Regions from separate parts of the Streptomyces sp. NPDC059524 genome, predicted to be linked through region 1. Evidence: riboswitches for the same ligand, from Rfam matches in the RefSeq annotation. Region 1 holds a riboswitch; each other region holds the start of a gene.

Region 1 (7,417 bases):
TGCGCAGCGTGCTCGCGCATCCCGGCTACACGGCGACCGGCCTCCAGCACGGCACGCCGGTGCGGGGTGTGCGGTTCCTGTACGGCCGTCTGCTGAAGCCGCTGGCGCAGTCACCGGAGGCCGGAGCACGCTCCCAGCTGTACGCGGCGACCGAACCGGGCGTGACCGGCGGCGAGTTCATCGGCCCCGGCGGCGCGGGCGAGCTGCGCGGCGCCCCGACGCGCGTCCGGCTCGCGCCGCGCGCCACGGACGCGAACACCGGACGCCGGCTGTGGGAACTGTCCGAGCGGCTCACCGAGGTCCGGTACCCGCTCCCCGCCCCCGCGGCGTCGCGAGCCTCCTGAGCCTCCGGGGCACCCGTCGCTCTGCTGTCGGCCGAGTCGCTCGCGCCGGGCGGGCGGCGGACGGCAGGATCCTCGTATGCGACCGGCCTTCGTCCTCGTGCACAGCCCGTCCGTGGGTCCCTCCACCTGGCACCCGGTGGCCCGGCGGCTCGCCGCGGCGGGCCGTCAGGTGCGGCTGCCGTCCCTGCTGCACGTGGCGGACGGCGCGCCGCCGTTCTGGCCCGCGGTCGTCGAGGCCGTCCGCGAGGACCTGCGGCGGCTCCCGGCGGGCAGCCCGGTCGTCCTGGTGGCGCACAGCAACGCGGGCCTGTTCCTGCCGGCGATCCGGGCGGGCCTCGACCACCCGGTGACAGGCTCGGTGTTCGTGGACGCCGCCTTGCCCGCACGGACCGGATCGACGCCGGTCGCACCACCTGAACTCCTGGATTTTCTCCGTCCGTTGGCGGTGTACGGGCGGCTGCCGCGCTGGACGGACTGGTGGGACGAGTCCGACGTGGCGCCGATGTTCTCCGACCCGGTGACGCGGCGCACGGTCGTCGAGGAGCAGCCGAGGCTCCCGCTGGCGTACTACGAGCAGGAGATCCCGGTGCCCGCCGGCTGGGACGACCACCCGTGCGCGTACCTGCTGTTCGGTGCGCCCTACGGCGATCAGGAGGCCGAAGCGCGCGCCCGGGGATGGCGCACGGCGCGGCTGCCCGGCGAGCACCTCCATCAACTCGTCGACCCGGACGCGACCGCCCGGATCATCACCGAACTCGCGGCACCCGAGGGCTAGTTCAGCGGCGGGTGGCCACGACGAGCCGGGCGCGCGGACTGCCGTCGGGCCGCTCCCCCAGTTCGGGCAGCGGACGCAGGGCCACGTCGAATCCGGCCCGGTCCAGTTCCCGCCGCACGTCGCCGAGACGGAAGGTCCGGTAGTACATGACGAACGGCGGGCGCCACAGCGCGTTGCGCACCCTCATCGCCCCGTCGAAGCCGAGCATCGCCCAGTAGCCCCAGGATCCCGGCCGCGCGGGCGCGGGCAGCGGGAACGCGAACTGCCCGCCGGGGCGCAGCACTCGGCAGACCTGGGCGAAGAGTTCCGGCTGCCGCTCCGGCAGGAAGTGCCCGAACGCGCCGAAGCTCACGACGAGGTCGAAGACGGGCCCGAACGGAAGCGCCAGCGCGTCCGCGCGCACGTACGAGGCGGCGGGTTCGGCCTCGCGCGCGACCTGGAGCATGCCCGCGCTGAAGTCGACGCCGACCGCGCGTTCCGTGCACACCTCGCGCAGCACACCGAGCCCCGCGCCGGTGCCGCAGCACAGGTCGAGCCCGCTGGCGTACGGGCCGAGCGGGCTCAGGGCGCGGGCGACCGGGGCGAGGACGGCGTCGGGCGTACGGAAGGGGGTGCGGTCGAATTTCGGCGCGAGCAGGTCGTAACCGTGCTCGACCGAGGAGAGCGCCTGAACGGCCAGTTCGCGGAGGGTGGGGCCCTGGGAGGTGAACATCGCGGCTCAGCATAGGCGCGCCGCCCGCCGCAGAAGAGACTTGCCGCGCGACGGGGTCGGGGTGGTACGGTTCCTGTGGTACGTGCGCAGGTCCGTCGGATCGCCGGTACCGATTTCCTCTTCTCTCTTCTGCTTCGCCTTTCTGTTTCATCCCTGCTTCACGCACGTGTTCTCTGCGCGCTCAGTCTGCGCGTTCTCCCTGGTCACGGGTTTCTGTCGGGCTTCGCCCGGCCCTGCGCCAGGTCTCTCCCGGCCGGGGGCGTGTCCGTTTCCGCCCCGCCGTCCGCCGGAGTCCTCCCCACCCGCGTTCCCGCACGTCGCCCGTCCTCGAAAGGACCCTGATCCACCATGACCACCATCGCACCCGAGAAGCCCGGCACGACGACCCCCGTGCGGGCCCGCGGCGTCCTCGACCTCGGCCCGAACGGGGCCGGGTTCCTGCGCGCCCCCGATCTGCTCCCCACCTCCCACGACGTCCAGGTCCCGGCCGCGCTCGTGCGCCGACTCGCCCTGCGCAAGGGCGACTTCGTCGACGGCACGTGCGCGCGGCCGCACACCCTGACGGCCGTGGACACCGTCGACGCGCTGCCCGCCGACGCCGCCCGCCACCGCCCGCGCTTCGCCGACCTCACTCCCCTGCACCCCGCCGAGCGGCTCCGCATGGAGAGCCCGGTGAGCGGGCTCGCGGGCCGGGTCGTGGACCTGTTCGCGCCCGTCGGCAAGGGGCAGCGCGGCCTCGTCGTCGCACCGCCGCGCACCGGCAAGACGGTGCTGCTCCAGCAGCTCGCCGCGGCCGTCGCCGCCAACCACCCCGAGGCCCACCTCATGGTCGTGCGCGTCGGCGAGCGGCCCGAGGAGGTGACCGACATGCGGCGCTCGGTGCGCGGCGAGGTGTTCGCCTCGACGTTCGACCGGCCCGCGAAGGCGCACATCGCGCTCGCCGAACTCGCCGTCGCCCGCGCCCAGCGGATGGTCGAGCGAGGCCGTGACGTCGTCATCCTGCTCGACTCGCTGACCCGGCTGTGCCGGGCCCACAACAACGCCGCGGCCGCCGGTGGCCGCACCCTGTCGGGCGGCGTCGACGCCGGAGCCCTCCAGGGGCCGAAGCGGCTGTTCGGCGCGGCCCGCAACACCGAGGAGGCGGGCTCCCTGACGATCCTCGCGACGGCGCTCGTCGAGACCGGCTCGCGCGCCGACGACTTCTTCTTCGAGGAGCTCAAGAGCACCGGGAACATGGAGCTGCGGCTCGACCGCGCCCTCGCCGACCACCGGATCCACCCGGCCGTGGACCTCGACCCGTCCGGCACCCGCCGCGAGGAGCTCCTGCTCACCCCCGAGGAGACGGCGGCCGCGCACGCGCTGCGCCGCGCCCTCGGCCGACGGGACGACCGGTCCTCGTACGAGACGCTGCTGGAGCGCATGCGGCAGACGCCGGACAACGCGACGTTCCTGCGCCAGGTGGGCTCCACCGTGCCCGGAGCCTGATCCCGGCCCCGGGTAGGTAATACTCGAAGCATGAACGCGAGGATTACCCGGCCCGGCGGGCGGCCCGACGTCACCGTCCGGCGCGCCGTCGCACGCGACGCACGGCGCCTCACCCGCATCGTCCAGGGCTCGCGGGCGTACGAGGGCCACTACGCGGCGATGGTCGCCGGCTACCGCGTCACCTCCGGCTACATCGACGCGCACCGGGTGTTCGCCGCCGTGGACCGCGCCGACGACCGCGTCCTCGGCTTCTACGCGCTGCTCGTCGACGCGGCCGAGCTGGACCTGATGTTCGTCGCGGACGACGCGCAGGGCCTCGGCATCGGGCGGCTCCTCGTCGACCACATGCGGGGCGAGGCGCGCGCCGCGGGACTCGACCGGGTCCGTGTCGTCGCGCATCCGCCCGCCGAGGGCTTCTACCGTGGGATGGGCGCGCTGCGCACCGGGACCGCCCCCGCGCAGCCGCCCGCGGTCGGCTGGGAGCGGCCCGAACTCGAATTCGCCGTTCCGGACGGTGCCTGAGGGGTTCCCGATCCGTCCCGCCCGGCGCACACTCGGGACGTCGGAATGGGGCAAGGAGGCCACATTGGGCACGCTGGACAGTGGACAGGCGGGCGCCGACGCGGCGTTCGACGTGATCGTGGAGATCCCGCAGGGCTCCCGGAACAAGTACGAGATGGACCATGAGCTGGGCCGGATCCGGCTGGACCGGATGCTCTTCACCTCGACCCAGTACCCCGCGGACTACGGCTACGTCGACGGCACGCTCGGCGGTGACGGCGACCCGCTCGACGCGCTCGTGCTGACCGGCGGCGACGCCACGTTCCCGGGCTGCGCCGTCGAGTGCCGGGCCATCGGCATGTTCGTGATGAGCGACGAGAAGGGCCCGGACGAGAAGATCCTCTGCGTCCCCGCCCACGACCCCCGGCACAGCACGGTCCGCGACATCGATGACATCCCCGAGTTCGACCGCCTGGAGATCACCCACTTCTTCGAGGTCTACAAGGACCTGGAGCCCGGCAAGTCCGTCGAGGGCTCGCACTGGGAGGGGCGCGCGAAGGCGTACGAGGAGATCGCGCGGGCCCGCCTGCGCCGCACCGACGCCTGACTCCGCGGCGGCATGTGATCTTTCCTACGTGCGCGGAGTGCGTCTATGCAGTCACGCTCCGGCCCCTCTAGGGTGAGCGGGCCGTGGTGTTCGGGAAGACCGGTGACAACCCCTCAGGGGCCAAGTCCGGAGCGGCCCTCGCCACTGTGATCGGGTCTCGTGCCCCCGCCCGCGGGCGGCACGAGGCGCACCGCGCCATCACGCCACTGGCGGCCCCGTGCCGCTGGGAAGGCCGGCGCGGTGTCGCTCGCCCGTAAGCCAGGAGACCGGCCACGGCATCTCACGAAGTGATCCACGAGGTGCTGGAGCGTGATCGGCATGACCCTGCCCGCGAACTCCCCGACGAGTCCGCCGTCCGCCTACCGATGGCGGCGCGAGGACACCCTGCGCACGGCGGGCCTGATGGCGGTGATCCTGGCCCTGCACGTCGTCGCGTTCGGCGTGCTCTTCCTGCTCGTCGTCCCCGGCCATTACGAGGTGGACAACAAGGCGTTCGGCATCGGGCTCGGCATCACGGCGTACACGCTGGGCATGCGGCACGCCTTCGACGCCGACCACATCGCGGCGATCGACAACACGACCCGCAAGCTGATGGCGGACGGCAAGCGTCCGGTGTCCGTGGGCTTCTGGTTCGCGCTCGGCCACTCCAGCGTGGTCGTGGTCCTCGCGGCACTGGTGGCCGGCGGCACAGCGCTCGCCACCACCCTGACCAGCGACGACTCCCGAACCCATCAGGTCCTCGGCGTCGTCGGCACGACCGTGTCCGGCACGTTCCTGTACCTGATCGCCGCGCTGAACCTGGTGGCCCTGATCGGCATCATGAAGGTGTTCCGGGCGATGCGCGGCGGCTCGTACGACGAGCGGGAACTCGAAGCGCACCTGGACTCGCGGGGGTTCATGAACCGGATCCTCGGCCGCTTCACCCGCTCGATCACCCGGCCCGGCCAGATGTTCCCGCTGGGCTTCCTGTTCGGGCTCGGCTTCGACACGGCGACCGAGGTCACGCTGATGGTGATGGCGGGCAGCGGCGCCGCCGCCGGGCTGCCCTGGTACGCGGTGCTGTGCCTGCCGCTGCTGTTCGCCGCGGGCATGAGCCTGTTCGACACGCTCGACGGCACGTTCATGAACTTCGCCTACCAGTGGGCGTTCTCGAACCCGGTCCGCAAGGTGTTCTACAACCTCACGATCACCGGACTGTCGATCGCCGTCGCGTTCTTCATCGGCACGATCGAACTCGTGGGCGTGCTCCACGAGAAGCTCGACCTGACCGACGCGGTCACGGGCTGGATCGCCGGACTCGACCTCGACAACGTCGGGTACGTCATCGTCGGACTGTTCGTCGTGGTGTGGGTGGCGGCGGTCGCGTACTGGCGTCTGGCCAAGGTGGAGCAGCGCTGGTCGGCGCGGCTCGCCGACAGCGGCGGAACCGGCTGAGCGGGCGGAACGGGAGGTCTCCGGCCGGGCCGGCGCGCGCATCGCGTACCGTCCGGCGGAAGAGCCCGCCGGACGCCGCCCCCTGCGTCCGTCGCCCCCGCGTTGTCACCCCTGCACGGAGGAAGCCCCTATGAGCACGGCCCGCCTGCCCCTCGACGGCATCACCGTCGTCAGTCTCGAACAGGCGGTGGCCGCCCCGTTCGCGACCCGCCAGCTCGCCGATCTGGGCGCGCGGGTGATCAAGGTGGAGCGGCCGGGCGGCGGCGACTTCGCCCGCCGCTACGACGAGACGGTGCACGGCCAGTCCAGCCACTTCGTGTGGCTGAACCGGTCCAAGGAGTCCGTCACCCTCGACGTGAAGACGCCGGAGGGCCGCGAGGCGCTGGAGCGGCTGCTGGCTGGCGCGGACGTCTTCGTCCAGAACCTGGCGCCGGGCGCCGCTGCCCGCCTCGGCCTGTCCGCCGCCGCGCTCGCCGAACGGCACCCCTCGCTCGTCGTGTGCGACATCTCCGGCTACGGCACCGACGGGCCCTGGTCGGACCGGAAGGCGTACGACCTTCTGGTGCAGTGCGAGACGGGGGTCGTGTCGGTGACGGGCAGCCCGGAGGAGCCGGCGAAGGTCGGCATCGCGATCGCCGACATCGCGGCCGGCATGTACGCCTTCTCCGGGATCCTCACGGCGCTGTACGAGCGCCGGGACACAGGAGTGACGCGCTCGGTCGAGGTGTCGCTGTTCGAGGCGCTCGCCGAGTGGATGGGCTACCCCGCGTACTACACGGCCTACTCCGGCGCCCAGCCGCCGCGGGTCGGCGCCGCGCACGCGACGATCGCCCCGTACGGGCCCTACCCGGCGGCCGACGGGCGGACGGTGCTGCTCGCGATCCAGAACGAGCGGGAGTGGGCCGCGTTCTGCGCGCACGTCCTGGACGACGCGGCGCTCGCCGACGACCCGCGTTTCCGCCGCAACTCCTCCCGCGTCGCGCGCCGCGCCGAGCTGGACGCCGTCGTGACCGCGCGCTTCGCCGAACTGGACGCGGACGAGGTCGTGGCCCTGCTCGACCGGGCCGGGATCGCGAGCGCCCGGCTCAATACGGTCGAGGACTTCCTCGCGCACCCGGTGCTGTCCGGCCGCGACCGCTGGCGCGACGTGGACACCCCGGGCGGACCGGTCCGCGCCCTGCTCCCGCCCGCCACGCCCCGCGGCCTGGAGCCCCGGATGGCGCCGGTGCCCGCCGCGGGCGAACACACCGCCGCGGTCCTGGCCGAACTGGGGCTCGACGGGGAGGCGACACAACTCGCGCACAAAACACCCCAATCGGAGCGATAAAGTATCCCGTCAACCCGCACGTGCCCGATCACCCAGGAGTACCTACGTGACCGTAGCCATCGACTCGTCCGAGGCAGCCGTCCCCTCCGGCGAGGACAACGGGGACGCCGTGAACCCTGCGGCGGCCGAGACCGCCGGGGCTGCTGAGACCACCGAGGCCACTGCGGCCGTCGAGGCCGGGCCCGCCGTGCCGCCCGTGCCCGGACCGGCGGCGCCCGCCGCCGTGGAGGAG
Region 2 (7,417 bases), on a different contig from region 1:
TCGGGCGTCTCCCGCCGCTGTCCCGCCTCCGGTCCGCCGGCCTGCGGCGGCACTCCGCCCCCGCCGCCGTCCGGGCCCCCGCCGTCGGGGCCGTCACCGTCACCGTCGGGCTCCGGGTCCGGGTCGTCCTGCGGGCCGAACTCCTCCAGCGTCTCGTCCAGCTTGTCCTCGTCGAGGCCCGGAGCGTCGAAGGGGTTGCGGCGCCTGCGGTGCGGCAGCGCCAGCAGCGCCGCCTGCCGCACGTCCTCCGCGAGCACCTCCGTGCGCCCCGCCCACGCGGCCAGCGCCGTCGCGGTCCGGGCCATCACGATGTCGGCCCGCATGCCGTCCACCTCGAACGCGGCGCAGGTCGCGGCGATCTGCGTCAACGCCTGGTCGCCGAGCCGCACCTGGGGCAGCAGCGCACGGGCCGCGGCGATCCGCGCCCGCACGTCGGCCTCCTCGCCGGCCCAGCGCGCGACGAAACCCTCGGGGTCGTCGTCGTAGGCGAGGCGCCGCTTGACGACCTCGACGCGCTGCTCCGGCTCCCGGGACGCGGCGACTTCCACGGTCAGCCCGAACCGGTCGAGCAACTGCGGCCGCAGCTCGCCCTCTTCGGGGTTCATCGTCCCGACGAGCAGGAAGCGCGCGGCGTGCCGTACGGAGACACCCTCGCGCTCGACGTAGGAGGCGCCCATCGCGGCGGCGTCGAGCAGCAGGTCCACGAGGTGGTCGTGCAGGAGGTTGACCTCGTCGACGTACAGGATGCCGCGGTGCGCGTCCGCGAGCAGGCCCGGCTCGAAGGCCTTCACGCCCTCGGCGAGCGCCCGCTCGATGTCGAGCGCGCCGACGAGCCGGTCCTCGGAGGCCCCGACCGGCAACTCGACCATCCGCGCGGGACGTTCGGTCCCGGCCGCGTCGGCGTGCGGCCCGTCGGGGCACTGCGGATCGGGCGCCGCCGGGTCGCAGGAGAACCGGCAGCCGGAGACCACCGGGACATCCGGCATCAGCGCCGAGAGCGCCCGCACGGCGGTCGACTTGGCGGTTCCCTTCTCGCCCCGCACGAGCACACCGCCGACGGCGGGCGACACGGCGTTCAGCAGCAGGGCCAGCCGCAGGTCGTCCTGCCCGACGACAGCGCTGAACGGATACGGGTTGCTCATCGGATGAACTCCTCCGGGTAGATGCGCCCCGGCAGGGGCGCGGGGAACGGCGCGAGCAACCACGCACGGTCCGCACGTACGGCCAAGCCCATGGGGGTCCCGGGGCGAAGCCCCCGGGGCCGGGACGGGAAGGGGCGGCGGGGGCGACTTCCCATCACGGCGCCCCCGGCGGCACGAACGGCAACCCCGCGGGAGCGCCCCCCTCGATCAGCCGCCACAACGCGTCGGTGTCGGCGTGCCGCTCGATCAGATCCCCGAGCCGGTCCAGCTGCTCCTCGCGCAGCGCCGCGAACGACGTGTCAGGTGCCGGGACGAACCGCCGGCCCGAAGCCGCCGCGACCTCCCGCAGGAACGCCCGCCGGAACCCGTCCGACTCCAGGGACCCGTGCCAGTGCGTCCCCCACACGGCCCCCACCCGGCACCCGTCCAGGAACGCCTCGCCGCCGAGCACGTCCGCGACCCCGTGATGGATCTCGTACCCCTCGACGGGCTCGCCCAGGGCCTGCCCCACGGGACGGGCCAGCGTCTTCTCCCGCGCGAAGCGCACCCGCACCGGGAGGAGCCCGAGCCCTTCCACGACCCCGGCCCGCGACTCGACCTCGTCCTCGATCCGCTCCCCGAGCACCTGGAACCCGCCGCAGATGCCGAGCACCGGCCGCCCCTCGGCGACCCGCCGGGCCAGCGCGTCGGCGAGCCCGCGCTCGCGCAGCCACTCCAGGGCCTTCACGGTGCCGCGCGTGCCCGGGACGACCACCAGATCGGCGTCGACGAGCTCCTCGGCCCGGTCCACGAACCGCACGACGACGCCCGGCTCCGCCGCCAGCGCGTCGACGTCGGTGAAGTTCGACATGAGGGGCACCGCGCACACCGCGACCCGCAGCACGTCCTCGCCGACCGGCGGCGCCACGACGGATTCGCGCACCGTGCCGCGCAGCGACACCCGCAGCCCGTCCTCCTCGTCGATACCGAGCCCGTGCTGGTACGGCAGGACGCCGTACGTGGGCCGGCCCGTCAGCGATTCGAGCATGTCGAGGCCGGGTTCGAGCAGGGTGACGTCGCCGCGGAACTTGTTCACCAGGTATCCGGCGAGCAGCTCCTGGTCCTCGGGCGCGAGCAGCGCCGTCGTGCCGAAGAACGACGCGAAGACGCCCCCGCGGTCGATGTCACCGACGACGAGGACCGGCAGCCGGGCGGCGCGCGCGATGCCCATGTTCACGATGTCGGTGCGGCGCAGGTTGATCTCGGCGGGGGAGCCCGCCCCTTCACAGATCACGGCGTCATGACTGCCCCGGAGTTCCTCCAGGCATCCCACCACCGTGTCCAGCAGGGCCGCCTGCCGCCCTCCGTGGTAGCCGCGCGCGCTCAGCTCGCCGACCGGCTTGCCCATCAGGACGACCTGGCTGCTGCGGTCGCTGCCGGGCTTCAGGAGCACCGGGTTCATCAGCGCGCTCGGCTCGGCCTTCGCGGCCTGCGCCTGCATGGCCTGCGCCCGCCCGATCTCGGCGCCCTCGCGCGTCACGAACGAGTTGAGGGACATGTTCTGCCCCTTGAACGGCGCGACCTTCACGCCCTGCCGCACCAGCCACCGGCAGATCCCGGCGGTGACCACGCTCTTCCCGGCGTCCGAGGTCGTGCCCGCGACCAGCAGGCCGCCGCCCCTCCTCGCGCCCGTCATCGACGGCCCCACAGCAACCGCGCGCCCACACAGACTCCCAACGCCGAAAGACTCACGCGCCGCGACAACCGCACGGCCCGTTCCACATCACGTACGTGCACGGGCCGACCCCGCTCGTTGAGGACCGGCCGGTGCTCGACCCGCCCGGCGTACGACAGCGTGCCGCCGAGACGCACCCCGAGCGCGCCCGCGAACGAGGCCTCCACGACGCCCGCGTTCGGGCTCGGATGGCGCTCCGCGTCGGACCGCCAGGCGCGCACCGCGTCCCGGGGCCGGCCGCCGGTCAGCACCGCGAGGGCGCCCGTCAGCCGGGCGCCGGGCCAGCCGGCGACGTCGTCGAGCCGGGCCGAGGCCCAGCCGAAGCGCCGGTAGCGGGGCGACTTGTGACCGACCATCGCGTCCAGCGTGTTCACCGCGCGGAAGGCGAGCAGCCCGGGGACCCCGGCGGCGGCGCCCCACACCAGGGCGCCCACGACCGCGTCGGAGGTGTTCTCGGCGACCGACTCGACGACGCCGCGCGCGATGCCGTCGGCGTCCAGACCCTCGGGGTCGCGCCCGCACAGCCGGGGCAGCAGCTCCCGGGCCAGCTCCACGTCCCCCGCCTCCAGGGCGGATCCCACGGCCCGCGCCTCACGGCCCAGCGAGGTGCCGCCGACCACGGCCCAGGTCGCGGCGGCGGTCAGCGCGACGGAGGCGGCGGGGGAGCGGCGTACGGCACGGGCGGCGAGCGCGCCCAGGGCGGCGGCGCCACCGGCGCACACGGCCGTGTGCAGGGCGCCCCGGCCGCGGTCGTCCCGCCACAGCACGCGCTCGACGGCTCCCGCGGCGCGGCCGAAGCCGGCGACGGGGTGCCCGCGGCGCGGATCGCCGACCAGGAGGTCGCTGAAGATACCCAGGGCGGCGCCGTACGCGAAGACGCGCTCGGCCCGCCGTGCGCCGCGCGGGGCGAACATGGCGGTAGTTGTCCTCACTCAGGGTGTCCACGCCCTGGTTCGAAGAGACCGGCAGCGTGAGTTCCTGGCTCGCCCTCCGGGGGAGGGCTGACAGTGGCGGGACCGCGCCGGATTCGCACCGGCTTCCTCTGCTGCTGCCGTATATGGCGAGGGAAGTGCACCACGCTCCGCGAACGCACGTCAACTTGCTGTTGACCTGCGGCGGGTGAGTGTGGCCAGGTCCACAACACGTCGGCGGGGTGGCGACGCGGATGCGTCCCCACCCCGCCGAGGGAGTGCTGCGACCGTGGTCAGGCCACGATCAGAAAGATCCCGTACGCGACCGCCGCCGTGCACAGTGCGAAGCACAGGTAGGCGCCGGAGACGGCGAGTGTCGCCGAACCGCCCGCGCGCGTCGCCGACTCCTTCTTGGAGAGGCCGACGATGCCGAGGGTGAACAGGCCCACCAGGGCCACCGTCACCACGAGGCTGACGCCGAACACGGAGCCGAGGGCCGCCCAGTCGATCTTCATAGCTGGTCCTGCTTCCTTACAGCGTGGCGCCGGCGGGGCGCGCGGGGTCGGCCACGGAAGCGGCCGCGGCGGGGACGGGGGTCTCCTCGACGGCCACCGGACCGGCCGGCGGCGGCGTGACCGCGGCGATCGCGGTCGTGACGACACCGGCGGGCTCCTCGGCGGGGGCCTCGGTGCCGATCTCGTCGGCCGTCACGTTGTGGTGGTCGACCGAGTTGCGGCGGGACAGCGCCCAGATGACCGAGGCGCCGCCGATGAGCAGCGCGGCCGTCAGGCCGATGCCCCAGGGGCCCTGCTGGGTGAGGAACTCGGCGCCCGCGCCGACCAGACCGGCCGCCGGCAGGGTCAGACCCCACGCGACGAACATCCGGGTGGCGGTCGACCAGCGGACGACACCGCCCTTGCGGCCGAGGCCCGAGCCCATGACGGCGCCGGAGCAGACCTGGGTCGTGGAGAGCGAGAAGCCGATGTGCGAGGACGCGAGGATCGCCGTCGCGGCGCTGGTCTGCGCGGCGAAGCCCTGCTGCGGGGCCAGGTCGGTGAGGCCCTTGCCCATGGTGCGGATGATGCGCCAGCCGCCCAGGTAGGTGCCCATCGCGATGGCCAGACCGGCCGAGACGATGACCCACAGCGGCGGGTCGGCGTCCGGCGCGAGCACACCGCCGGTGATCAGGGCGAGCGTGATGATGCCCATCGTCTTCTGCGCGTCGTTCGTGCCGTGCGCGAGGGAGACGAGGCCGGCCGAGGCGATCTGCCCGGCGCGGTAGCCCTTGGCGGTGGCCTTCTCGTCGGTCTTCTTGCTGATGCGGTAGGTCAGGCGCGTGGCGAGCATCGCGGCGAGGCCGGCGACGAGCGGCGCGGCGACCGCGGGCAGCAGCACCTTGGTGACGACGGTGCCGCCGTTGACCGACGACCAGCCCATCGACATGACGGCGGCGCCGATGAGGCCGCCGAACAGGGCGTGCGAGGAGCTGGAGGGCAGGCCGACCAGCCAGGTCAGCAGATTCCAGAGGATGGCGCCCACCAGCGCCGCGAAGATGACCTCTGTCTTGAGGCCGTCCTCGTTGATGATGCCGCCGGAGATCGTTTTAGCGACTTCGACGGAGAGGAACGCTCCGACGAGGTTCAGCACGGCGGACATGGCCACCGCCGTCTTCGGCTTGAGGGCGCCTGTCGAGATGGTCGTCGCCATCGCGTTGGCGGTGTCGTGGAAACCGTTGGTGAAGTCAAAGACCAGTGCGGTAACGATCACGATCGCTAGGAGCAGCGTGATGTGTTCCATTTACCCAGGCTTCGGTTGGACGTCAGTGGCTCGTTGAACGTAGGGAAGTCGGGTGAACGGAAGATGAACTGGGCGGGGCTGAGCGGTGTCCCGATCCGGAGTGCCGCCGCTCCCTTTGGTGCGAGGCGGCGGCCGTGGTTCCGGATCACCCCCGCGAAAGCCCCGGAATTCCGGGTTCCGCGGGACTTTCGGCCCGGGTCGGACTACCCCCGGGCGAACCGCTCGAGCTGGGCCTGCGACCCGTTGAAGAGATTCTGATCACCCGGCAGGCCGCCCTTGTTGGCGTACTGCCAGAACGTCCAGTACGACCAGCCGCGCGGCAGCGGCCCGGCGGTCCGCGCGTAGTGGGCCAGCCACAGCGCGTGATTCCCGGCGAAGGCCCCGCTGTTGCCGGTGCACTTCTTCCACCACGTGTAGTTGGTGTAGATCACCGGACGCCGCCCGGTCCGGCGCAGCACCTCGTCGCTGAACGAGTCGATCCAGGACACCAGCTTCGCCCTGCTCATGCCGTAGCACTTCTTCTTCGCGCTGTACGGGTTGTACTCGATGTCGAGCGCGGGCGGCAGTGTCCGCCCGTCCCGGGTCCACCCGCCGCCGTTGCGTACGAAATACGCGGCCTGGGTGCGGCCGGACGACCTGTCCGGCAGCGCGAAGTGGTACGCGCCGCGGATGATGCCCCGGTCGCGGGCGCCGTTGTACTGCTGGGCGAAGTAGGGGTTGCGGTAGTTCGTCGACTCGGTCGCCTTCACGTAGACGAACCGCGCGCCCTTGCTCCTCGCCCTGTCCCAGTTCACGTTCTTCTGGTGCGAGGAGACGTCGTGCCCCTTGGGCTTGCCCGCCGCCTGGGCCGGCAGCTCCGCGAGCGCGCTGCCCGCGAGGGTCAGGGCGGCCGCGGAGGCCGCTGCCGCGACCCGGGCGCGACGACGGGACGGTGTGTGGTCACGGGCCATGTTTCCCCCCGGAAGCCAGTAGTCGTAGGGATGAGAAATATGCACATATGGGATGTGTCGGACCGGGGATCTCGGGCCCGGCCCGGCGCGTTTCCCGCCGTTCGGGTGCCTGGCAGGATGCGCGCATGGGTGAACTCGAACAGGCGTGGGTCGAGCTGGTGGCGACCGCGCGCAGGACCGTGACCGACGGCCTCGTCGTCGGCACCTCCGGCAACGTGTCGGTGCGGGTCGGGGACGGCGACGACGCCCTCGTGCTCGTCACCCCGAGCGGCGTCCCCTACGACCGGCTCACTCCCGGCGACCTGCTCGCCGTCGACCTCACCGGGCGCACCCGGCACGGCACCCTCGTCCCCACGAGTGAGCTGCCGCTCCACCTCGCCCTGTACCGGGACACCGGCGCGCGCGCCGTCGTGCACACCCACGCCGTGCACGCCACCGCCGTCTCCACGCTCGTCCCCGAGCTGCCGGCGATCCACTACATGACGATGGCCCTCGGCGGCCCGGTCCGGGTCGCGCCCTACGCGACGTACGGGTCGGAGTCGCTGGCCGCGAACATGCTGGCGGCGATCGAGGGGCGCACGGGGTGCCTGTTGCAGAACCACGGGACCGTGGCGTACGGGGACTCGCTCGACGCGGCCTATGACCGGACGGCCCAGCTGGAGTGGATGTGCCGGGTCTGGCTCGTCGCCCGCTCCGTGCCGGGCCTGAGCCCCTCCCTTCTGAGCGCGGCCCAGCTGGACGAGGTCGCGGAGCGGTTGGCGCGGTACGGGCAGCGCCGTGAGCCCTGAGCCCTTCATCGGGGAGATGCCACCCGAAGGGTGTGCATCTCAGGGGCGCGGGGCTGTGTCGATATGCGGCTCCGCCGCGTGGGCGCGAGAACCCCCACCGGGCGGCACCCGGCGA
Region 3 (7,417 bases), on a different contig from region 1:
GCCGTCCAGCACCCCGGCCGCCTCGAGAGCGATCAGGTTGCGCCGGACGTCCTGCTCGGGCTCGGGACCGGTGTGGCGGCCGCGGGCCGGCCAGACGGTCGAGGGGGCGGGGTTCGAGGAAGGTTTCTTCTTGGCCATGGAGTCGATCTGTGAGCGGACGGGGCCCGACCAGTATGGTCCGTCGACCTGTGCGCGCGGGGGACCAGGGGGTGCGGGTGTCGGGATTGTCGCGCCGGGATTGTCGCACGTGCCCGCGATTCCCGGCCGTGTACCCCGGAGGCGCCCGCCCGATCCCGTACGCTCGCCGCATGGCCAGGTACTTCGACGTGCATCCCGAGAACCCGCAGGCGCGCCTGATCACGGCCGTCGCCGACAGCATCCGCGACGGGGCGCTCGTCGCCTATCCGACGGACTCCTGCTACGCGCTGGGCGCGCGGCTCGGCAACCGCGAGGGCGTCGACCGGATCCGCGCGATCCGCCAGCTCGACGACAAGCACCACTTCACGCTGGTGTGCCAGGACTTCGCGCAGCTCGGCCGGTTCGTGCACATCGACAACGACGTGTTCCGCGCCATCAAGGCGGCCACGCCCGGCAAGTACACCTTCATCCTGCCGGCGAGCCGCGAGGTGCCGCGCCAGCTCCAGCACCCGAAGAAGAAGACCGTCGGCGTCCGCATCCCCGACCACGTCGTCACCCAGGCCCTGCTCGCCGAGCTCGGCGAACCGCTCCTGTCGAGCACGCTGCTGCTGCCCGGCGAGGACGAACCGCTCACCCAGGGCTGGGAGATCAAGGAGCGGCTCGACCACTCCGTCGACGCGGTGCTCGACTCCGGCGACTGCGGCACCGAGCCGACCACCGTCATCGACTTCTCCGACGGCGAGGCCGAGATCGTCCGGTACGGCGCGGGCGACACCGACCGCTTCGAGTGACCGCGGAGCCCCGCGCCCTCAGACCGTACCCAGGAAACGGATGTGCGGTCCGCGGTCCGGGTCCGGGTGTGTGATCCGGGCCCGTACGCCGTAGACGTCGGCGACCAGTTCCTCCGTCAGCACCGCGCCCGGGGTGCCGGCGGTCACGACCCGGCCCGCGCGCAGCACGACGACCTCGTCGCAGTAGGTGGCCGCGAGGTTCAGGTCGTGCAGGGCGATCACACACGTCAGGTCGAGGGAGCGGACCAGGTCGAGGAGCTCCAGCTGGTGCTGGATGTCGAGGTGGTTGGTCGGCTCGTCCAGGAGCAGCTCGCGCGGTTCCTGGGCCAGCGCCCGCGCGATCTGCACCCGCTGCCGCTCACCGCCCGACAGGGTGTGCCACGGCCGGTCCGCGCGGTCGGCGAGGCCGCTGCGCTCCAGCGCGGAGCGCACCGCCCGCTCGTCGGCGGCCGAGGCCGGCGACCACGCCCTGCGGTGCGGGATCCGGCCGAGCCGCACCACGTCGGCGACCGTCAGCTCCACCTGCGTGTCGGACTGCTGCTGCACCAGCGCGATCCGGCGCGCCGCCTCCCTGCGCCCCACCCCGGCGAGCGGCTCGCCGTCGAGCGTGACGACACCGGCCGTCGGCGCGAGCACCCCGGCGAGCAGCCGCAACAGCGTCGACTTGCCCGACCCGTTCGGCCCCAGCACCCCCGTCACCGAACCGGGCTTCGGCGCGAGACAGACCCCGTCCAGGATCAGCGTCCCGCCCGCCGTGCGGGCCACGCGCTCGGCGCCGAGCCCCGCCGTCATCGGGTGCTCCGGCCGCGCCACAGCACGTACACGAACGCGGGCACGCCGATCAGTGACGTCACCACCCCCACGGGGACCTCCTGCGGTTCGAGGACGGTGCGGGCGAGCGTGTCGACCCACACCAGGAACACGGCACCGGCGAGCGCGGTGGCCGGGAGCAGCCGGGTGTGTCCGGGGCCCACCAGGGCGCGGGCCGCGTGCGGCAGCACCAGTCCGACGAAGCCGATCGCGCCCGCCGCGCTGACCAGCGCCGCCGTCAGGAGCGCCGTCACGCACAGCAGGACGAGCCGGGTGCGGGCCACCCGCACGCCGAGCGCGGCCGCCGCCTCGGGGCCGAACGCGAACGCGTCGAGGGTCCGCCCGTGTCCGAGACACACCGCGAGCGTGACCACGAGGACCGCCAGACACAGCCACACCTCGGTCCAGCCGACGCCGCCGAGCGAGCCGAGCAGCCAGAACAGGACGCCGCGCGTGGTCTCCGCGTCGGCCGCCGTCAGGACGACGAACGAGGTCAGCGCCGAGAAGAGCTGCATCGCCGCGACGCCGCACAGCACCACCCGGTCCGTGGTTCCGCCCAGCGCGTGACTGAGCACCAGCACCAGGCCGAACGAACAGACGGCGCCCAGGAACGCGCCGCCGGACACCGACAGGGCGCCCCCGCCGATCCCCAGCACGACGACCAGGACCGCGCCGGTCGAGGCCCCGGAGGAGACGCCGAGCACGAACGGGTCGGCGAGCGGATTGCGCAGCAGGGCCTGCAGGACCGTGCCGCAGACCGCGAGGCCCGCCCCGGACACGGCGGCCAGCAGGGTGCGCGGCAGCCGCAGGTTCCACACGATCCCGTCGCGGATCGGCGACAGGTCCGAGCTGCCCCAGCCGAGCCGGGCCGCCACCGAAGCCCACACGTCGCCGACCCCGATGTGCGCGGGCCCGATCGTGATGGCCACGGCGACCGAGACGCACAGGGCGGCGAGGCCCGCCGCCGCGTACGACGCCGCGCGCGGACGGGTCACTTGGTGAGGCCGAACGCGCGCAGCGCCGCCGCCACCTTCTCCACGCCGTCCACGGTGCGGATCGTCGGGTTGAGGTCCTGACCCTTGAGCAGCACGTACCGCTTCTCGCGGACCGCCTTCATGTTCCGGGTCGCGGGGTCGGACTCCAGGAACCTGATCTTCTGCGCCGCCGATTCTGCCGACTGCGAGCGCCGGGTCAGATCGCCGATCACCAGGACGTCCGGATCGCGGTCCACGACCGTCTCCCAGTTGATCTGCGGCCACTCCTCGTGCGTGTCGTCGAAGACGTTGCGCACCCCGAGCGCGTTCGTGATGACGCCGGGCGCGCCGCAACAGCCAGCCATGTACGGCGACTTGGAGTCGGAGAACCAGTACAGGACGCTCACGCCCTCGGCGTCCGCGCCCGAAGCGGCCTTCCGCACCCGCGACTTGAGCCGCGTCACCAGCTTCTCGCCGCGCTCGCGCACGTCGAAGATCCGCGCCAGGTCCCGGATCTCGCCGTAGACCGTGTCCATCGTCAGCGCCTCGGTGCGGACGCCGTCGCCGTCACCGCTGTTGTCCTTGTCCGCGCAGTCGGTGGGGGAGAGGTACGTCGGCACGCCGAGCTTCTCGAACGAGGCGCGCGGTGCCACGCCGCCCTTGCCGAGGGTGTAGCCGAACGAGGCGGCGGCGAAGTCGGGTTCCTTGTCGAGGACCTTCTCGAACGACGGGTAGCGCTCCGCGAGGCGCGGCACCTTCGCGTTCGCCTTCGCAAGGTTCGGGCGCACCGGGTCGGTCCAGGTGCCGGTGCCCGCCATCCGGTCGGCGAGGCCGAGGGACAGCATGATCTCGGCGGAACCCTGGTCGAGGGCGACGGCGCGGCGCGGCGGGTGCGGGACGTGCACGCGCTGCCCGCAGTTGGTGAGCGTGACACCGGCGCCGGCCGCGTCGCCGGCGTGGTCCGACGGGGCGCCGGAGCCGCACGCGGTGAGCAGCAGCGCGGTGATCGGCACGAGGGCACAGAAGCGGGCGAGACGTGCGAAGGGCACGGGAGATCCTTTAGCGTCCAGGGCTCAAACGCGGAGCCGGCCAACGGTCCGCCCCGGCCGGTGGACGGGCGGGGCCGCCAGCAGGTCTTCGGACTCGGGGTCGTCCGGACGGAGCGCCTTCCCGGGCCCGGTTCCCCCCGGCCCAGTGGCAGTTGCCCCGCCCGTCGCCCTCACCGCTGCGCGTCAGTTCCGGTCTTGCACCGGATTCCCTGACCCGAGTACGTACAAGTACGCACAAAGGTACGACTGGCTTGGGGAAGCTATCACAGGGCGTCACCACCCCGGCAGGGCGCCTCGGTCCTCGCCCGACCAGGCCCGCAGCTTCTCCGGATTGCGCACCACCCAGATCCGCGCGACCCGTCCCCCGGCGAGATCGAACGCGGCCACCGTCAGTACCACGCCGTCCCGGAGCGCGACGAGGCCCGGCGCGCCGTTGACCGTGCGCTCCAGGAGTTCCAGGCCCGGCGCCTTGTCGGCGATCGCCACCATGTATGAGGCGATGCGCGCCGCCCCCTCGACCGGGCGCAGCGCGGCCCCCGCCAGACCGCCGCCGTCCGAGGTCATCACGGCGGACGGGGCGAGCAGGCCGACGAGCGCGGCGATGTCCTTCGCCTCCCAGGCCCGCCTGACCTGCCGCACCGCGTCCGCCTGCCCGGCGGCGACGCCCTCGGAGCGCGCGGCGCCCGCCCGGCGCCGCGCCGAGGCGGCCAGCTGTTTGCAGGCCGCCGGCGACCGGCCGAGGACCTCCGCGATCTCCGCGAACGGATACCGGAACACGTCGTGCAGTACGAACGCCACCCGCTCGGCCGGCGTCATCGACTCCAGGACGACGAGGAACGCCATGCTCACGGACTCGTCGAGAACCATCTGCTCGGCGGGGTCGCCGCCCTGGCCGTGCGCCCACTCGGACCGGTCCGGGAGCGGCTCGGGCAGCCACGCGCCGACGTAACGCTCGCGCCGGGCGCGCGCCGAGCCGAGCACGTCCAGGCAGATCCGGCCGGTCACCGTCGTCAGCCAGGCGCCCGGCGCCGCGATCGCGTCCCTGCGGTCCCCGGGCAGCGCGTACCAGCGGGCGTACGCCTCCTGCACCGCGTCCTCCGCCTCGGCCAGCGAACCGAGCAACCGGTAGGCCACATTGAGCAGTTGGCGCCGCTCACCCGCGACCGCGTCCGTGTCCGCCCCCGCCGTCCCCACACCGACCGCCCCCTCGCCTTACCTTTCGCCGGCCTGCGTCGTCGGCCTGTCGAGACCTTATCGACCGACTGCCCCCGGGGCGGGAAAGAGGACCAGGCCATGACCACCCACGTGACGACCACCCGGCGCACCGTCTCGTTCCTGCGCGTCGCGATCGCGGTGCAGACCGCGACGATCTTCCTCCAGGCCGTCTCGGCGGGACTGCTGCTCACCGCCTCCTACGGGGAGGCGCTGCACAGCGCCGGGGCCCGCGTGATGTACGCGGCGTCGATGCTGTACCTGCTCGCGGCGGTGCTGGCGTGGAAGCCGGGCGGCGGTCCGGTCCGGCCCGTGTGGCACGCCACCGGCTTCCTGCTGCTCGCCTCGGCGCAGGTCGTGCTCGGTGTCGCGCACGTGCCGTCGGTCCATCTGCCGCTGGGCGTGCTCATGTTCGGCCTGAGCGTGCTGGCGCTCGCGCGCGGTGCCGGCGGTCCCCGCTGAACGCGGAGGCGTCAGTAGTCGACCGGGTCGCGGACGATCGGGCACGTCATGCAGTGCCCGCCGCCGCGGCCCCGGCCCAACTCGGCCCCGACGATGGTGATGACCTCGACGCCGGCCTTGCGCAGCAGGGCGTTCGTCTGGGTGTTGCGGTCGTACGTGAAGACGACGCCGGGTTCGAGGGCCACGGCGTTGTTGCCGCTGTCCCACTGCTGGCGCTCGGACGCGTACACGTCGCCGCCGGTCTCGATGACCTGCAGGCCGGGCAGGCCGAGCGCCTTCGCGACGACGTCGACGAACGGGGTCGAGCCCTCGTCGGTGAGGTCGAGACCCGGGGCCCGGTCGCTGGGGCGCAGCGTGAACGTGTGGACCGACTCCATGATCCGCGGGTAGAGGGTGACGATGTCGCGGTCCGCGAACGTGAAGACGGTGTCCAGGTGCATCGCCGAGCGCAGCCTGGGCATGCCCGCGACGATCACCTGCTCGGCGGCGCCGTTCTCGAACAGGGCCCGTGCGACCTGGGTGACGGCCTGTCGTGACGTGCGCTCGCTCATGCCCATCAGGACGACGCCGTTGCCGACGGGCATGATGTCGCCGCCCTCGAACGTGGCCTGACCCCAGTCGCGTTCGGGATCTCCCCACCACACCCGTGAGCCGGTGAAGTCGGGGTGGAAGAGGTAGACGGCCTTCATGAGCAGCGTCTCGTCGTGCCGGGCCGGCCAGTAGAGGGGGTTGAGCGTGAGGCCGCCGTACAGCCAGCACGTGGTGTCGCGGGTGTAGAGGGTGTTGGGCAACGGCGGCATCAGGTACTCGCGCGCGCCGGTGGACTCGCGCGCCAGGCCGACGTACGGCGAACGGTAGGCGTCGGGGAGGTCGGCCGTGGCGAGGCCGCCGATCAGGTACTCGGCGAGCAGGTGCGGCTCCAGAGTGTCGAGGAACGCGCGGGTGTCGTCGATGAGTCCGATCCCGACCTGGTTCGCGGTGATCTTCCGGTCGAGCAGCCAGGACCTGGCCTCGGGGATCGCCATGGTGCGGGCCAGCACCTCGTGCAGCTCCACGACGTCGACGCCGCGCCCGCGCAGCTCGGCGACGAAGGCGGCGTGGTCGCGCTGGGCGTTCTCCACCCACATGACGTCGTCGAAGAGGAGGTCGTCCGAGTTGGTCGGGGTGAGTCTGCGGTGGGCGAGTCCCGGGGCGCAGACCAGGACCTTGCGCAGCCGGCCGACCTCGGAGTGGACGCCGTACGCGGCGGAGGGCAGGGGGGAGCGGTCGTTCACGGTGTGCCTTCCCGGGGGTCAGAGGCTGATCCAGTCGGCGGCCAGGGCCACGACGCCGAGGACGGCGCCGGCCACGGAGACTGCGAGGATGAGGAGCTCGCGCGGGGAGAACAGGCGCCTGCCCTGTTCCCGCCGCGCCATCACGAACAGGATCGTGGCCGGTGCGTAGAGGATGAACGAGATGAGGACGAATCTCAGCCCGGCCGCGTAGAGCAGGAACGCGGTGTAGAGCGTCGCCACGAGCGCGATCGTCGTCTCGCGCCCCGAGGTCCGGCCGCCGGTCGTACGGGGGTCGGGGCGCAGTCCGGTCTTCGCGGCGAAGGCGGCGGCGAGCAGGTACGGGATGAGGGACAGCGCACTGGTCAGGTCGAGCGCGAAGTTGAAGGCGTCGCTGGAGAACGCGGTGACGACGAGCACCACCTGGGTGAGGAGCGTCGTCAGGAGCAGCGCGGGGACGGGGACGTCGGCTCGGTTGGCGCGGCGCAGGAAACGGGGCATGTCGTCGTCCTTGGCGGCGACGAACAGCACCTCGGCCGCCATCAGCGTCCAGGCCAGGTAGGCGCCGAGCACGGACACGATCAGCCCGACGCTGATGAAGACCTTGCCCCAGGTGCCGACCGCCTCCTCCAGGACCCCGGCCATGGACGGCTGGCGCAGCCCGGCGATCCGGTCCATCGGCAGGATCCCGTACGAGACGATGACCACGG

Evidence for each region. A riboswitch is a leader RNA that binds a small molecule or an ion and turns the genes downstream of it on or off. The one in region 1 is predicted to bind cobalamin.
Region 2: another riboswitch for cobalamin. It lies ahead of ACFW9D_RS30570 (cobalamin biosynthesis protein); the one in region 1 lies ahead of ACFW9D_RS32525 (HoxN/HupN/NixA family nickel/cobalt transporter).
Region 3: another riboswitch for cobalamin. It lies ahead of ACFW9D_RS03520 (ABC transporter substrate-binding protein); the one in region 1 lies ahead of ACFW9D_RS32525 (HoxN/HupN/NixA family nickel/cobalt transporter).

What each region holds. Positions count from the first base shown of each region.
Region 1 covers NZ_JBHYTK010000168.1:115-7,531, reverse strand. Annotated here, with positions in the region: gene ACFW9D_RS32555 (oxidoreductase) at 1-344, shown strand, start outside; gene ACFW9D_RS32550 (alpha/beta hydrolase) at 421-1,119, shown strand; gene ACFW9D_RS32545 (class I SAM-dependent methyltransferase) at 1,121-1,831, opposite strand; gene rho (transcription termination factor Rho) at 2,180-3,316, shown strand; gene ACFW9D_RS32535 (GNAT family N-acetyltransferase) at 3,347-3,838, shown strand; gene ACFW9D_RS32530 (inorganic diphosphatase) at 3,903-4,424, shown strand; cobalamin riboswitch at 4,492-4,714, shown strand; gene ACFW9D_RS32525 (HoxN/HupN/NixA family nickel/cobalt transporter) at 4,743-5,858, shown strand; gene ACFW9D_RS32520 (CaiB/BaiF CoA transferase family protein) at 5,989-7,185, shown strand; partial or broken gene ACFW9D_RS32515 (hypothetical protein) at 7,232-7,417, shown strand, end outside.
Region 2 covers NZ_JBHYTK010000146.1:5,746-13,162, forward strand. Annotated here, with positions in the region: gene ACFW9D_RS30560 (putative cobaltochelatase) at 1-1,142, opposite strand, end outside; gene ACFW9D_RS30565 (cobyric acid synthase) at 1,297-2,817, opposite strand; gene ACFW9D_RS30570 (cobalamin biosynthesis protein) at 2,814-3,770, opposite strand; cobalamin riboswitch at 3,809-3,952, opposite strand; gene ACFW9D_RS30575 (hypothetical protein) at 4,061-4,282, opposite strand; gene ACFW9D_RS30580 (anion permease) at 4,299-5,564, opposite strand; gene ACFW9D_RS30585 (lysozyme) at 5,768-6,514, opposite strand; gene ACFW9D_RS30590 (class II aldolase/adducin family protein) at 6,640-7,302, shown strand.
Region 3 covers NZ_JBHYTK010000007.1:98,029-105,445, reverse strand. Annotated here, with positions in the region: partial or broken gene ACFW9D_RS03540 (hypothetical protein) at 1-138, opposite strand, end outside; gene ACFW9D_RS03535 (L-threonylcarbamoyladenylate synthase) at 309-929, shown strand; gene ACFW9D_RS03530 (ABC transporter ATP-binding protein) at 948-1,721, opposite strand; gene ACFW9D_RS03525 (FecCD family ABC transporter permease) at 1,718-2,734, opposite strand; gene ACFW9D_RS03520 (ABC transporter substrate-binding protein) at 2,731-3,762, opposite strand; cobalamin riboswitch at 3,824-4,028, opposite strand; gene sigJ (RNA polymerase sigma factor SigJ) at 4,036-4,956, opposite strand; gene ACFW9D_RS03510 (hypothetical protein) at 5,056-5,436, shown strand; gene ACFW9D_RS03505 (arginine deiminase) at 5,448-6,710, opposite strand; gene ACFW9D_RS03500 (basic amino acid/polyamine antiporter) at 6,729-7,417, opposite strand, start outside.